Geminicoccus roseus DSM 18922: one gene and its partner. Each later gene encodes a partner of the first gene's protein in a complex. Links are inferred from orthologs where the notes say so. Each region holds a gene or a part of one and is shown in the gene's direction. Other genes may lie near its edges.

What was found.
Region 2: the proteins of groL (region 1) and metK are in contact, whole or in part, in a cryo-EM structure (PDB 8P4O), measured with the Escherichia coli proteins. The link is inferred for Geminicoccus roseus DSM 18922 from one-to-one orthologs.

Annotation. Positions count from the first base shown.
Region 1 is NZ_KE386572.1:1,393,055-1,405,087, reverse strand. Bases 5,559-8,415 are described here. They hold groL (chaperonin GroEL), read left to right. Parts: upstream 5,559-6,095; coding sequence 6,096-7,736; downstream 7,737-8,415. Other genes in these bases: GEMRO_RS33360 (GNAT family N-acetyltransferase), read right to left, coding at 7,829-8,415; groES (co-chaperone GroES), read left to right, coding at 5,735-6,049. Also shown: GEMRO_RS0107800 (homocysteine S-methyltransferase family protein), read left to right, coding at 1-158; GEMRO_RS0107795 (HpcH/HpaI aldolase/citrate lyase family protein), read right to left, coding at 186-1,055; GEMRO_RS0107790 (DMT family transporter), read right to left, coding at 1,227-2,174; GEMRO_RS28330 (calcium-binding protein), read right to left, coding at 2,451-3,683; GEMRO_RS0107780 (endonuclease/exonuclease/phosphatase family protein), read right to left, coding at 3,978-4,991; GEMRO_RS0107775 (usg protein), read right to left, coding at 5,197-5,472; more of GEMRO_RS33360, read right to left, coding at 8,416-8,710; GEMRO_RS34140 (hypothetical protein), read left to right, coding at 8,760-8,912; GEMRO_RS33355 (cupin domain-containing protein), read right to left, coding at 8,977-9,498; GEMRO_RS0107745 (OmpA family protein), read left to right, coding at 9,708-10,373; GEMRO_RS0107740 (CBS domain-containing protein), read right to left, coding at 10,428-10,865; GEMRO_RS0107735 (sulfotransferase family protein), read left to right, coding at 11,069-12,033.
Region 2 is NZ_KE386572.1:3,796,827-3,800,830, reverse strand. Bases 1,121-4,004 are described here. They hold metK (methionine adenosyltransferase), read left to right. Parts: upstream 1,121-1,918; coding sequence 1,919-3,091; downstream 3,092-4,004. Other genes in these bases: trmB (tRNA (guanosine(46)-N7)-methyltransferase TrmB), read left to right, coding at 3,094-3,804; GEMRO_RS30545 (helix-turn-helix domain-containing protein), read left to right, coding at 1,246-1,767; lnt (apolipoprotein N-acyltransferase), read left to right, coding at 1,121-1,224. Also shown: more of lnt, read left to right, coding at 1-1,120. UniProt on the Escherichia coli protein: Catalyzes the formation of S-adenosylmethionine (AdoMet) from methionine and ATP.

The DNA of each region.
Region 1 (12,033 bases):
ACGCGGCGACCGAGCTCGACAGTGGGGATCCGGCTGCCCTGGCGCAGGACTACCGCGCGATGCGGACGAAGCTGCCAAGCTTATGCGTCGTCGGCGGCTGCTGCGGCACCGACCACCGCCACATCCGCGCCATCTGCGAGGCTGTCGCTCCGGCCTGATCGCCGCTCAGGCCGGATGGGACCGGCTCAGGTCGTAGTCGCGGCGATGGCGTCCGCCAGCGCCACCAGCCGCTTGGCCTCGGTGACGTGCAGATTCTCGACCAGCTTGCCGTCGACCACGACCACGCCCTTCCCGGCAGCCCGAGCTTCCTCGAACGCCGCGATCATCTTGTGGGCCCGCTCCACGGCTTCCGGCGACGGGGCGAACGCCTCGTTGGCCGCTTCCAGCTGCTTGGGGTGGATCAGCGTCTTGCCGTCGAACCCGAGTTCCGCGCCCTGCAGGCAGGATTGCCGGAAACCTTCCTCGTCCTCCAGGTCGAGGCTGACGCCGTCCACGATCGAGATTCCTGCCGCGCGAGCCGCCAGCATGCACAGGCCAAGCGACGTGATCATCGGCAGCCGCAGCGGCGTGTGGGCGGCGTGCAGCTCCTTGGCAAGGTCCGAGGTGCCCATCACCAGGCACTCGACCCGCGGATGATCCGCGATCTGGTCGGCCCGGAACATCGCCCGTGCCGTTTCCATCATGCACCAGATCGGCAGGTCCGGTGCAGCGCCGGCGCCGTCGAGGATGTCAACGGCGCGGCGAACCAGTTCCACATCCGAAACCTTCGGCAGCAGGATGCCGTCGGCGCCCATGGTTGCCGCATCGAGCAGGTCGGCATGGCCCCAGGGCGTGTCCAGGCCGTTGACCCGAACGATCAGCTCGCGGTGTCCGTAGCCTCCGGCAGCGACGTTCTGGGCCACCAGCGCACGCGCGGCATCCTTTGCATCCGGCGCCACGCTGTCCTCCAGGTCGAGGATCAGGGCATCCGCGGCAAGCGTTTTCGCCTTCTCCAACGCCCGTGCATTGCTGCCGGGCATGTAGAGTACGGAACGACGTGGACGAACGGCGGCCATGGCGCTTCTTCCTTCGGCTTCGACGACCGGATGGTGATGGCGGTGCCGCGCTCCAGGTTCAAGGGTGAAGCGGCCCGGCGGCAACGGGATGGCACCGGGAGCGTCAGGAGCCGGCGCCTGCTGGCGGTGACCCGGGGGCTGCCACGCTCAGGGCCGGCAAGAACAAAGATATCAGCGCTCCCTGGCCTGTACGGAAGCACCCAGCAGACGGGGCAGCCTTCGATCGATGCACGCAAGGCCCAGGCCGATCAAGCTCATACCCAGGAGGTGTCGAGGTAGCAGTGTCTCTCCCAGGAAGAGCGCGCCCAGCAGGATGGCGACGACCGGGATGAGAAAGGTGACCAGCAGCAGATTGGTGGCCCCGGCCACCGCCAGGATCCGGAAATAGAGCACGTAGGCGAGCGCCGTGGACAGGAGCCCCACCGCAAGGACCGCGCCGATCGTCGCCCCCTCCGGCATCGCCAGCCGCCAGGGCTGGTCCACCAGCAGCATGACCGGCAGGAGGATCAGGGTGGAGGTGGTCACTTGGCCGGCAGCCGTGGCCAGTGGCGAGATGCCCATATGGCGGAAGCGGCGCCCAAAGATCCCAGCCAGCGCATAGGAAAGAGCGGCGGCCAGACAGGCCAGTTGGGCCAGGACCTCGGCGCCCACTTCCTGGAGCACATCGAACCCGATCAGCACCGTGGCGCCCACCAGCCCTGCCACGACGCCAGCCAGCTTGAAGATGTTCAGCTTCTCGTCCTGGGTGAGACAGTGGGCGGCCAGGATGGTGAAGACCGGCGTCGTGGCATTCAGGATCGAGGCTAGTCCGCTCGCAATGTGGTGCTGGCCCCAGACGATCAGGGCAAACGGCAGCGCATTGTTGAGCAGCCCCATCAGGCCCAGCGCCGCCCATGTCCCGCCCGCGGTGGGCAACCGGATTCTGAGCAGCCATGCCATTGACAGGAGGGCGGCGGCGGCGATCGCCACGCGCAGCCAGACCAGGGTAAAGGAAGGCAGTTCCCGGACGGCGATGCCGTTGAAGAAGAACGAGCCACCCCACGCCGCTGCCAGGGCGAGCAGCATCGCCCATTCGCGCCCGGTCATTCCTCCGGTCGGCCTGTTCGTCACCTTCGACATTCCCACGCTCCTCCGGCTGGTCCGGCAGGATCGCTTCGAAGGTGCGGCACCGCACTTCGCTTCTTGCTCGGCTATTTGCCCGCCCTACGTCCGAGGGGCGTGTCGCCCTGCCGGTGGCTGGGGGAATTGGAGGATGGCGAGGATCGTCAACTCGAGCCGGCCTCCGCGCGAGCGGGACGTCCTCGGTCGATGGGCAGGGGGCTGCCCAGCCGGGGATCGGGGATGGCTGCCCAGGCGGCGCGGGAAGGAGCGGGCCTGCGACGCCCGCTTGCCCGATCAGTTGACGATGACGTTGCTGGAGGTCAGGTCAGCCAGCACGATGTTCTGGAAAATGATCGACTGCCCGGCGCCGAAGTTCACCACAACATTGGCGCCACTCTGGCTGGCCGCTGCCTTGAATTCATTGAAGCTGGATACGCTCTCGCCGAACACCAGGACGGTGTCGTCGCCCAAGCCGAAATCTGTGATGAGGTCGTTGCCGCCGTTTTCGTATCGCACGAACTCGTCATCGCCGGCTCCGCCGGTGAGCACATCGTCGCCGTCGCCGCCATAGAGCACGTCGTTGCCGGCCTCGCCGACCAGCCGGTCGTTGCCGTCGTCACCGAACAGGCTGTCGTCGTCGGCTCCGCCGAACAGGCGATCATTGCCGACTCCACCATAGAGCCAGTCCTGACCGATCTGGCCGATCAGCGTGTCGTTGCCTTCCTCGCCGAACAAGGTGTCCTCGCCCGGACCACCCACGAGGGTATCGTTGCCCGTCTGGCCGTAGAGATAATCGTCGCCTGCGGCCCCATCGACCCGGTCATTGCCGGCTCCGGCTTCCACGAAGTCGTCGCCGCCATTGCTGTTGATGAACTCGTCCGCGTTCGAGCCCTGGACCTGATCGTCGCCGCTGCCGGTGATGAGGTGCTCGAAGTTGCGCGCGGTGCCGGCGAACGAACCATAGTTCCAGGTGCCAGCAGCCAGATCGACCGCGGTATCGTCAGGCACGAACAGGTTCAGCGTGTCGTAGCCCGCACCGCCGTCGGCGGTATCGTTGCCGCCGCGACGGATGACGATCACTTCGTCCTGTGCCGAGCCGATGATCGAGTCGTCGAAGCGGGAGCCGACGATCACCTCGAAGCTACTGATCTTGTCGATGCCGCCCGTGCCGTCGACTGCGACACCCGCCGCCGCGTTGACCTGGACGGCGCCGTTCTCGCGCTCGTAATCCAGGTAATCCAGCCCGGCACCGCCATCGAGCAGGTCGTTGCCGGCCGAACCGGTGATCCGGTCATCGCCGGCTCCGCCCTCGATGCGGTCGTCGCCAGCCCCGCCGATCAGGTTGTCGTTGCCGTCGTCGCCGATCAGATGATCGTCGCCATCGCCCCCGATCAACAGGTCGTTGCCAGCGAAGCCGCGGATATAGTCGCTACCTCGGCCACCTGGCAGGTAGTCGTTGGCGGTCGTCCCGTTCACGACCTTGCCGGGCGGCACCACATCCTGAGGTCCGCTAGGGCTGTTGGACATCGACTATTCTTCCGATCGGAGGCGCGGATCGTTATTGCCGGGTCACAAGCCCCCAAACGACTTGGGCGGGCATTCATGTCGGGAAGGCAGATCCCGCCTCGCAAAGGCAGGTTGCTCGGCCCGCGCAGCACAGGCTTGCACTGCGAGATCTGCTATCAGGAAGCCCCTGGCCTGCAAAGGGGCCGGAGCATCCACTGGTAGGACATGTGGCAATTTTCCCGGTACCGGCCGATCGCTGCCTGCACGGTTCTTCCCGCGTACCGCGGCATCCGCCGTTTCCGCAGCCGTCGGTCCTCAACGAGCCGGACCGATGGTGATCGACAGCGATCGATGGTCGGAGCCGCTGCCGGCACCGAGGGTCTGATCCAGCACCTTCACGTCCGGGGACACCAGGGCCTGGTCGATCCGGATGCGCAGCGGCTGCGGCAGGAACGAGGGCCAACTCCCTTCGATCCCACCGGCCGGGCGAAGTTGCAGGCCACGAGCGAACGTGCCGACGACCCGCCCCCACGGTACTGCATTGAAGTCACCCATCAGCAGGACGGGCAGGTCCGGCCGGAAGAGGTCGGAACGAAGCAGCGCCTCCACCTGGCGCATCTGCACCTCGAGGCTGTCCGGTGGGATCGGCCGGGCCAGATGAACCGCCACCACGCGCAGCCTGCCATTCCTGCCGTCATCCAGGGTGGCCGCGATACCCCGGGCACCGCTGTGCCGGTCGTGGTAGATCACCTGGTCGTGGACCGGCAGGCGCGAGAACAGGGTGAGATCGCATTCCCTGCGTCCGATACAGGAAATATGGTGGGGATAGCTCCCGGTGAGGCGGGCGAAGCTGCGCCAGCGCGAGGCGCCCGTTTCGGCGAACATCACGAGATCGGCGTCGCTGGACAGGGCGGCGTCCACGGTGGCGACCGCATCGCCCGATCCGGCCCAGGCATTGTGGAAATAGATACGGAGCTGTGGAAACGGGTCCGATGCCGGTTCCTGCCTCGCCACCGCGTATAAAGGCGCCCATCCAGGAAAGACGTGCGGCGTCAGGATCAGGGCGGTCGCCGTCAGCAGAGCCGTGACCACGAGCACGATGTAGCGGCGGCCGGTCAGCACCCCGACCAGCAGGAGCAAGGCGGAAAGAAGGGCGGACTGGACCAGAAAATGGGCGGCCAGCTCGAACTCGGCCGGTCCACCGGGCCAGGCAGCGCCAATCACCGGAGCGGCCGCCACCAGCAGGCAGATAGACAGACAGTAGCGGACGACCCGGTCGGTTCCATGCGGGACCGCCGCGGCGAGGGTGCTGGATGGCGCCGTCATCATGCCTTCGGGGATGGCGAGCCCGCAACACAGCCCAACCGGTTCAATATTTCAACCGGCAAGTGCAGCGCCAGCCGCTCAGCCACCGACGCGGTAGACGGAGTTGCCCTCGTGGCTGCGACCAGAACACCAGGGCCGCGGCAGCGCAGGTGTTGACCTGCGCTCGACCCTCCCCACCTAGAGAAGGCGAAGCTGGCCTGCAGCTGGGCTAGTGGAGCTGGAATTCCGGGCCCTGTCGCCAGGCCTGAGGCTTGATCAGCTCGCTCCGTCCGACGCGCACGCCCACCAGAGGACCCTCGATATTCTTTTCCCAGAAATCGAGGAACTTGAACAACTCCGGATAGCGAGGCGCAATGTCATAATGCTGCCAGATGAAGCTCTGTATCAGGCTGGGGTGGTCAGGCATCCGGTACAGGATTTCAGCGGTGGCGATGCGGTAGCCCCTGAGCTGCAACTCCAGGGGCGAGGGTTCTTTACCGGCCATGGTACATCTGTCCTGGCTCGTTCCCCTACGACCGCCGCAGGGGGCACGAACGGATTGTGGCCGATCCTTGACAGACGTCAAGGAGAAGGCCGAATTCCTGTTCTGTTTCAGATGGTTAGCAGCCAACACCAAAAAGTGCTGCCAGTTTGGCAAACAGCCCCTTGAATCCCTCCTGCAATTTCTCTACCTGACGCAGCGACGTTAGCACTCTCCTCCCGAGAGTGCTGACAACCGCATTCGCTTCAGCATGGAGATCGTAGGCATGGGCTTCCGTCCGCTGCACGACCGCGTGGTCGTTCGTCGTCTCGAGGGTGAAGAGAAGAGCAAGGGCGGGATCATCATCCCGGACACTGCCAAGGAGAAGCCCCAGCAGGGCGAGATCGTGGCGGTCGGCCCGGGTGCGCGCGACGAGAGCGGCAAGGTGAACGCGCTCGACGTCAAGGTCGGCGACAAGGTGCTGTTCGGCAAGTGGTCTGGCACCGAGGTCAAGATCGACGGCGATGACCTGCTGATCATGAAGGAAAGCGACATCCTGGGCATCCTCGACGATGCCGGCTCGATGAAGCAGGCCGCCTGAGCCTCTCCTTCCTGATCCCCATCACCTTATACGGGTAAGAACATCCATGGCTGCCAAAGACGTCAAGTTCTCGACCGATGCGCGCAACAAGATGCTGCGCGGTGTCGAGATCCTCGCCAACGCCGTGAAGGTCACGTTGGGTCCGAAGGGCCGCAATGTGGTCATCGAGAAGAGCTTCGGCGCGCCGCGCATCACCAAGGACGGTGTGACGGTCGCGAAGGAGGTCGAGCTCTCCGACAAGTTCGAGAACATGGGCGCGCAGATGGTGCGCGAAGTGGCCTCGAAGACCAACGACATGGCCGGTGACGGCACCACGACCGCGACCGTGCTCGCCGCCGCCATCGTGCGCGAGGGTGCGAAGTCGGTGGCCGCGGGCATGAACCCGATGGACCTGAAGCGCGGCATCGACCTGGCGGTCGAGACCGTCGTCGCCGACCTGAAGTCCCGGGCGAAGAAGGTGACCACCAGCGAGGAGATCGCTCAGGTCGGCACCATCTCGGCCAATGGCGACACCGAGATCGGCAAGATGCTGGCCGAGGCCATGCAGAAGGTCGGCAACGAGGGCGTGATCACGGTCGAGGAGGCCAAGAGCCTCGACACCGAGCTCGACGTCGTCGAGGGCATGCAGTTCGACCGCGGCTACCTGTCGCCGTACTTTATCACCGACAGCGAGAAGATGCGGGCCACCCTCGAGGAGCCCTACATCCTCATCCACGAGAAGAAGCTGTCGACCCTGCAGCCGCTGCTGCCGGTCCTCGAGGCCGTCGTGCAGTCCGGCCGTCCGCTGCTGATCATCGCCGAGGACGTCGAGGGCGAGGCGCTCGCGACCCTGGTGGTGAACAAGCTGCGTGGTGGCTTGAAGATCGCCGCCGTCAAGGCGCCGGGCTTCGGTGACCGTCGCAAGGCCATGCTCGAGGACATCGCCATCCTGACCGCCGGTCAGGTCGTGTCCGAGGACCTGGGCATCAAGCTCGAGAACGTCACGCTCGAGATGCTCGGCAAGGCCAAGCGCGTGGTGATCAACAAGGAAGACACCACCATCGTCGACGGCTCGGGCGACAAGTCCGAGATCCAGGGCCGCATCTCGCAGATCAAGGCGCAGATCGAGGAGACCACCTCGGACTACGACCGCGAGAAGCTCCAGGAGCGTCTGGCGAAGCTGGCTGGCGGCGTCGCCGTCATCCGCGTCGGCGGTGCCACCGAGGTCGAGGTGAAGGAGCGCAAGGATCGCGTCGACGATGCGATGAATGCGACCCGCGCCGCCGTCGAGGAGGGTGTGGTTCCTGGTGGCGGTACGGCGCTGCTGTATGCGCTCAAGGCGCTGGACAACCTGGCGGCTGGCAACAGCGACCAGAAGGTCGGTGTCGAGATCGTGCGCAAGGCGCTGCAGGCGCCGGCTCGCCAGATCGCGGAGAACGCCGGCGTCGACGGCTCGATCGTGATCGGCAAGATCTTCGAGAGCACCGACACCAGCTTTGGTTTCGACGCCCAGACCCACGAGTACGGTGATCTCGTGAAGAAGGGCATCATCGACCCGGTGAAGGTGGTGCGTCATGCGCTGCAGGATGCGGCCTCGGTCGCCGGCCTGCTCATCACCACCGAGGCGATGATCGCCGAGAAGCCCAAGAAGGACGCCCCGATGCCGGCCGGCGGCCCGGGCGGCGGCATGGGCGACATGGACTTCTGATCGGTTTTACCGGTCGAGTTCAGGGACTGGGCGGCCATGCGTCGCCCGGTCCGAGTGGAGAGGCCCGCGGTGTTCCGCGGGCCTCTTCGCGTTCATCGCAACAGCGGGCGAAGATAGGTGCCGGCCTCGATGGTCACGGCACCTCCCAGTCCCAGCTTGAAGCGCGACAGGCCTGGCGCGCGGTCGGTCGCGATGCCTCCCAGGTCCAGCCAGCCGATCCCCTGCCGCTGCAGCGCCAGCATGCCGCGCCAGAGCAGGAGGCGCATCGCATCGCTTCTCCTCCCTGCCTCGTCGGCATAGCCGATCAGGTAGGTGGCGGAGCCGTGGTGGACCTGCAGCCAGATTCCGGCGACCGGCAGCCCTTCCAGTTCCGCGATCAGGACGAGCCGCTCGCGGCAGCCGGGCGAGAGCTCCGCCATCCGTTGCAGGAACGTGACCGGCAGTGCCCTGTAGCCTTTTGCCTGCCGATGCTCCTCATGACGTGCCGCCAGCCATTCGACCGGCGGTCCCCGATGCACTTCCCGGACCGCCAGGCGCTGCTTCTCGGCGCGACGGAGCTGGTTGCGCCACTTGCCGTCCAGCGCCAGGCGCAGCTCCTGAGGGTCAGGAGGAAGCCTGACCCAGACGGTGCCATAGCCGGTGACCACCGGGCGACAGGCTTCCATTTGCGGGCCGAGATGCTGGGGGCTCCAAAGGAGCAGGCACCGGCCGAAATGCGCGCGGATCGCCCGGAAGATTTCCTCCGGATGCTCAGCCCGATGGGTGCCCGCACCGATCGGGCCGCGGCTTGCCAGGACAACCCGGATTCCGGCCCAGCTCCGCTCGACGACCTGGACGCCCTGTTCCTCTCCGATCGGCAGTCGGGCAACCCGACGTCCCCCTGCGGCTAGAGCCTGGCCGTACACAGCTGATTGCTGCAGCGGCACCCGCCCGCCGGCGCGAGCAAGCCGATCCCAGCCAGCGACATCCAGCATGTAAGATATGCCATTGATGATTTCACCTTCTGGTTGATAATCTCATGGCATGAGGAAGCACAAGCTGTCTCCTGGCATCGATCGCCGCATCCCGTCCCCGCGCCTCACTATCCACGGGGCGCTGATGATCGTGCTCTATGCCGGGACACCTCTGCTGGCCATCGGCGTGCTGCTGGACATGGTCGTGGCGTGGCTGCGGTGACCTGCGGTACCGCGCCCGTGGTGCGCGGCGCTGCCGCCCCTGCTGAGAGAGACGCTGAGGATCGTCAGTTTCTCGCGGCTGCCCAATGCCGCAGCAGGCGCCCATCCTCTCCTTCCACCGGATCGGACCGGGGAACCGGAACCGCTGCGATCCGGTCGCGGGCCTGGGTATCGGCTCCGGCATCTCGGAGAAGATCCACCTCGGCTCCGGAGGGATAGGCGCCGACCACCAGCAGATCCGCCGAAGCGCGAAGGTTCTGGTGGCCGACACCTGCCGGTATCGCCACCGCATCGCCAGCTTGCAATTCGACCTCAGTGCCCGTGGCGCCACCCAGGCGCACCCGCACCGATCCTCGGGCAATCCCCAGGACTTCATGGCTGGTTGAGTGGAAGTGCGGATAATCGAAGATGCCGTTGCGCCAGGACTGGGTCCATCCATTCCGGGCGAACAGCTGCTCGAAAGCTTCTGGCCCTGGAGCAGGGGGCAGCGCCGCCTGCCACCAGATCAAGGGAAGGCCGGGATTGTTGGGGATGGCGCCGGCATCCTTGAACAGAAGAACATGGAAGCCCTCGGTGGTCGGGTGCATGGCTGTTCTCCCTTCGTGGTATCTTCCAGCGGTGCGCCGCAAGGTGTGCCAAGGCCTTGCTCAGCAGGAGCGATCTAGGCTGCATGGACCCTGCTCGCCAGGACCCCCTGGTCGTTGTGCACCGGAAAAGATAGCGTCCGAACCGAGGAATGAAGCATGCCTGTTTCCATGACAGACGGGCGGCGAACCGGAACCAACGGAGTGAACGGGTGAGGATCCTGGCGGTCGGAACTTTGGGGCTCGCACTGGCGGTTGGCGGGTGCGCGCAGGGGCCGGACGGCGCGGCGCAGCCCGGAACCAAGACGGCGACCGGCGCGGTCGCCGGCGCCGTGATCGGCGGCGTGCTCGGCAACATCCTTGGTCATAAAGGGGTGAAGGGCGAGGGCACGGCGATCGGTGCTGCGATCGGCGCCGCCGTGGGCGGCGGCATCGGCTACATGTTCGACAGCCAGGAGCAGCAGTTCCGCAAGGAACTCGCCCAGGAGACGCAGTCCCGCCAGGTGGAGATCCAGCGGGTCCGGCAGGATGCGCTCAAGCTGGTGATGCCGTCCGAGGTGATGTTCCCCTTCGACAGCGCCGTGCTGCAACCGGGCTACGAGCCCACGCTCCAGAAGATCGCCGAGGTCCTGAACGCCTATCCGGAGTCCCGCGCGACGATCACCGGCTTCACCGACAGCCGTGGCTCCGAGAGCTACAATCTTGATCTGTCCAAGCGGCGCGCCGAAGCGGTCCGTACTGCCCTGGTTACCGATGGCGTGCCCGCCGGGCGGCTTACAGCCCAGGGACGTGGCAAGGCAGATCCGGTCGGGGACAACACAACCGAAGCCGGCCGGCAGATGAACCGCCGGGTGGAGATTCTCGTCCAGGGCAATTGACGTCCAGGTCCACAGGGGCGCCGCTCCTGTGGGCCTGCCATGGCTCGGGGCTGATCAACGCCCGCCGGCTATGTATTCGCGCATCGCCTCCGCCTCGAACTGGATCTCGTCGATCCGGTGCTTCACCACGTCGCCGATGCTGATGATGCCGCAGAGCGTGCCGTCCTCGGTCACCACCGGGAGATGGCGGATGCGCCGGTTGGTCATCGTCGCCATGATCGCGCTGACCTCGTCCCGGGCGGAACAGGTCACCACCTCCCGGGTCATCACGCTGGCGACCTGGTCGTCCATCACCTCGGTGCCGCGATCGGCCATCGCCTCGATGATTCCGCGATCCGAGATGATCCCGACGATCCGGGCGCCATCCTGGGAAACCACCAGCGCGCCCACCCGCTCGCCGCGCATGCGGTGAACCGCCTCCACGATCAGGGTGTCGGGCCTGATGGTGCAGACTTCCCTGCCCTTGCCCGCCAGGATCGATTCGACGTTCATCGGACGATCTCCCCGTTCTTGTTCTGCGGCTGGATCGCAGTTTGATCGTGGGAGGCCCTGATGGACAAGACAATTGGCATCGTTGGCGGTGCCGCACCCCGCGGCTCCCGAGATAGGGAGGTCGCTTCGCTCCGGAACCTTATGGTGGGCCAGGGGTACAAGGCTGAGCCTTGATCGTGGGCTGACTTTCTCTGGGAGCATCGATGCTGCACCTGCCGCAGCCGGCGAGCCGAGGATCGGGACGCGCCCACCGGGTATTCCATCCGCTGGGCGGGGCCGACCTTGCGACCTTGTGCGCGGTGCTGATCCGGAGCGGCGGCGTTCCGCTGGGCCGCCTGCACGTTCCGCTGCTGGCGCTGGCCTCGGCCCTGACGCGCCTGCCGTTCACCCTCCTGGAAGCGGCGGGGAGCAGGTTGTTCCTCAGATCGCACGACCTGCCGGCGCCGATCTTCGTGGTGGGGTACTGGCGCAGCGGTACGACCCATCTGAGCAACGTGCTGAGCCGCCACGACGGCTTCGGAATCCTGCCGCCGATCTGCGTTGGCCTGCCGCACGAAGCCCTTGGCCTCGGCCGGCTGGTGCGGCCATTCATCGAGCAGTTCTATCCTCGGACCCGTCTGATCGATGATGTGCCGCTCGGATCCGAACTGCCGCAGGAAGACGAGCTCGCGATCGCGAACATGTCGGCCTGGTCCTTCTATCATGGAATCTACTTCCCCGATCGTGCGGCCGACTGGATCGGGCGTGGCCTGTTCTTTGACGGAGCCGGCCACGATGACATCGAGCAATGGAAGCGGCTGCTGCATCGCTACGTCGCGAAGATGACCGTGCACCAGGGGAGGCGACCGCTTCTGATCCGCAATCCGGTGCACGGTGCACGGATCGGCCTGCTGCGCTCGATCTGGCCTGATGCGAAGTTCATCCACGTCCACCGCAACCCGTTCGACGTGCATGCATCGGCGGTCCGGATGTTCGCGACGCTGTTCCGCGAACTGGCCATCCAGGACCATGCAATCGATGCCAACGACCTCGTCCTCGCAACCTATCCCCGTCTGATGACGGCACTGCTGGAGGAAGCCGAGAGCCTGGAGGAGGGCAGTTTCTGCTCCGTGCGATTCGAGGATTTTGAGAGGGCGCCCCTGGACGAGTTGCAGCGCATCTTCGCTAC
Region 2 (4,004 bases), 2.4 Mb from region 1 along the record:
GCCCTGATCCTGAACCTTGCCCGCATCCGCCGTCCGCTGGCGGTGCTGCTGGGCCTGGCGGCCCTCTGGGGTGTCGGCGAATGGGCGCGCGGCGCCATCGTCGGCTTCCCCTGGAACCCGCTGGCGGTGGTCTGGTCGATCAGCGAGGTCAGCCTCCAGCTGGTGGCGCTCACCGGCACCGCCGCCCTCTCCGTGCTCACCGCCATCGCCGCCGGCGCGGTGGCCCTGGCCTTCCTCGAGCGGCGGCCGGGCCTGCGGATCGCCGGGGTTGCGGCGCCGCTGCTCCTGGGCGGGCTGGCCTTCGGCTATGGAGCCTGGCGGGTGTCCGTGCCGCTGCCGGAGCCGACCGGGCTGGAGCTGCGCCTAGTCCAGGCGAACGTCGCGCAGAACCACAAATGGGACCCGTCCCGGCTGCGGGAGAACTTCCTGGGCCATCTCGAGCTGTCCGAGCAGGACGCGCCGGTCCAGCCCCGGATCATCATCTGGCCGGAAAGCGCGGTGCCCTTCTCGCTGGAGGCCGACGAGGTCGCCCGGACTTACCTGGCCAGGCTCGCCGCCAAGGCCGGCGGCTATGTCGTGACCGGCTCGAACCACGTCACCCGCGACCGGCAGGACCAGCTGGTCGCCCACAACAGCGTGTACGTGATCGATCCGGAGGGACAGATCAGCAGCCGCTACGACAAGGTCAATCTGGTCCCCTTCGGCGAATACCTGCCGATGCGCGGGCTCCTGGGCGCGCTGGGCCTCCAGGCGGTCGCCGCCCGCGGCGACTTCCAGGCGGGACCGGAGCGGACCACGGTGGAGCTGCCGGGCATCCCGCCCTTCAGCCCGCTGATCTGCTACGAGGTGGCCTTCCCGGCCAGCGCCACCGATGGCCAGGGCCGCGCCCGGTGGCTCCTGAACATCACCAACGACGCCTGGTTCGGCAACAGCGCCGGCCCCTGGCAGCATCTGGCCCTGGCCAGGATGCGCAGCGTCGAGGAGGGCCTTCCGCTGGTCCGCGCGGCCAATACCGGCATCTCGGTGGTGACCGACAGCTATGGCCGCATCCTGGCGGAACTCGGCACCGGCGAGCGCGGCGTGATCGACGGCCGGCTGCCGGCCGCCCTGCCCGAGCGACCCCTGGGCGGCCAACTTGGTTCACTATGGGGTTGGGTTGCCATCATTGCTATTGCCGCGGGTTGCCTGTTCGTTGAGTATCGTTCACGTGGGTACACCTCCTGAGCGAGCGGACCGCGGACCGCCATGACCGTCGAGCATCCGGACCCGATCGACATCCACGTGGGCAGGCGACTCAAGCTCCGCCGCATGCTGGTGGGCATGAGCCAGGAGCGGCTGGGCGAACTGCTGGGGGTGACCTTCCAGCAGATCCAGAAATACGAGCGCGGCGCCAACCGGATGGGCAGTTCGCGCCTGTTCGCGATCAGCCGGATCCTGGACACCCCGATCGCCTGGTTCTTCGACGAGATGGACGAAGCGCCCGGACCGTCCAAGCCGGCATCTGGCCTCTCCGAGGAGCGCAGCGCGTTCCGCTATGCGCCAGCACCGCGACCTGTGCCCCAGGGCCGCTCCCCGGTGGAGAACCGCGAGACCCTGGAACTGGTGCGCGCCTTTCTCCGGATCGACGACCCGGTCATTCGCCGGCGCCTGTTCGAGGTGGCCCGGGCCCTGGCGGAGCTGCCGGAGCAGCGGCCGGTCGCCGAGCCACCGTTCCCCGCCCGCAACGCGGGCGAATGGTCGCTGCCGCGCTCCCCCCGCTCTTCTTGACCCGCAGGTCCGCGCCGTTCAGAAGCATGCACCGTCACTATGGCGTGCGATCGACCTGACCACAGGATGGCCTGGGTCGCTTCGGGCTGGCGTGGATCCTGTGCATGCCTCGCGTCTGGGTGGGCCCCGTTTTTTGGAGAGTGGGCAGGCTATGGCCTCCAAGGACTATCTTTTCACCAGCGAATCCGTGTCCGAGGGACATCCGGACAAGGTGTGCGACCGGATCTCCGACGAGATCGTCGATCTCTATCTGGCCGAGTATCCGTTCGCGCGCGTGGCGTGCGAGACGCTCGCCACCACCAACCGCGTGGTGATCGCCGGTGAGGTCCGCCCAGGGGCCGACAGCAAGATCGACAGCGACCTGATCACCCAGACTGCCCGCAAGGCGATCCGCGCGATCGGCTACGAGCAGGACGGCTTCCACTGGGAGAAGGCCCGGGTCGACGTGCTCCTGCACGAGCAGTCGCCCGACATCGCCCAGGGCGTCGATGCCGGCGAGAGCAAGGACGAGGGTGCCGGCGACCAGGGCATCATGTTCGGCTTTGCGGTGGACGAGACCCCGGAACTGATGCCGGCGCCGATCTACTACGCCCACGAGATCCTGCGCCGCATGGCGGCCGACCGTCATTCCGGCGCCACCAAGGGCTTCCAGCCGGACGCGAAGAGCCAGGTCACTCTGCGCTATGTCGACGGCAAGCCGGTCGGCGCCACCTCGGTGGTGGTGTCCACCCAGCATGACGAGGGCCTGAAGCCCGCCGACGTGCGCGAGCTGGTGCGGCCCTACGTGCAGTCGGTGCTGCCCGAGGGCTGGTTCCCGCCGGAAGCCGAGTTCTACGTCAACCCGACCGGAAACTTCGTGATCGGCGGTCCCGACGGCGATGCCGGCCTGACCGGCCGCAAGATCATCGTCGACACCTATGGCGGCGCCGCGCCGCATGGCGGCGGCGCCTTCTCAGGCAAGGATCCGACCAAGGTCGACCGTTCGGCCGCCTATGCCGCCCGCTATCTCGCCAAGAACGTGGTGGCGGCGGGTCTCGCGCGCAAATGCGTGATCCAGCTCTCCTACGCGATCGGCGTGTCCAAGCCGCTCTCGATCTATGTCGACACGTTCGGCACGGGCGAGGTGGACGAGTCCAAGCTGGCCCGCGTCCTCAACGAGGTGATGAACCTCAGCCCGCGCGGCATCCGCGAGCATCTCGGCCTGAACAGGCCGACCTATGCCCGCACCGCGGCCTATGGCCATTTCGGCCGCCCGCCCGAGGCGGATGGCGGCTTCTCCTGGGAAGCCCGCAACCTGGTCGACGAGCTCAAGCGGGCCTTCTGAGCGTGCGCGACGACGGCGCGACCGGGGACGGCCCGGTCCGCCGCCAGATCTGGGGCCGGCGGCTGGGGCCCGGGCTGAAGCCCGCCCGCCGCAAGCTCCTGGAAGAGCGCCTGCCCGGCCTGCAGATCGAGCTGCCCGAACAGGGACGGCTCGATCCGGCCAGCCTGTTCCCTGGGCGGATGCAGGGCTTCCGGCTCGAGATCGGCTTTGGCGGCGGCGAGCATCTGGCGGCGCAGGCCAAAGCCAATCCCCATCTCGGCTTTCTGGGGGTCGAGCCGTTCATGGACGGCGTCGGCAAGCTGGTGGCGGAACTGGACGCCAGCGGGACGGACAACGTGCGGATCCTGGCCGACGACGCCCGGCTCCTGCTGCGCGTGCTCCCCGACGCCTGCCTGGAGCGCATCGACGTGCTGTTCCCGGACCCCTGGCCGAAGCTGCGCCACAACAAGCGCCGGATCGTCAACCGCCAGACCGTGCCCGAAATGGCGCGGGTGCTGCGGCCGGGCGGCGAGTTGCGGCTGGCCACCGACATCGTCGACTATGCGCGGTGGATGCTCGACGCCACCCTGGCCGAGCCGCGGCTCGCCTGGATGGCCGAGCGCGCCGACGACTGGCGGATCGCCCCGCCGGACCATGTGCCCACCCGCTACCAGGCCAAGGCTGAGCGGGAGGGCCGGCCGGCTACCTTCCTGCGGTTTCGCGCGGCCTCTTGATCCGGCCGCCGGGCCGGACGAAGATGCATCCGCCGCAAGACCCTCCAGGGGCGCGAACCGGCACCTGCGTCGGTTGTCGACGCAATACCCCTTGAACTTCGCCGGCCGGGCGAGTATCTACCGGCACGTTCACTACCGCGCCGATGCGAGGTGAGTGGGTAGTTACCCGCTCCCTTTGGCATGCCGTTTTTCCGGGAGCA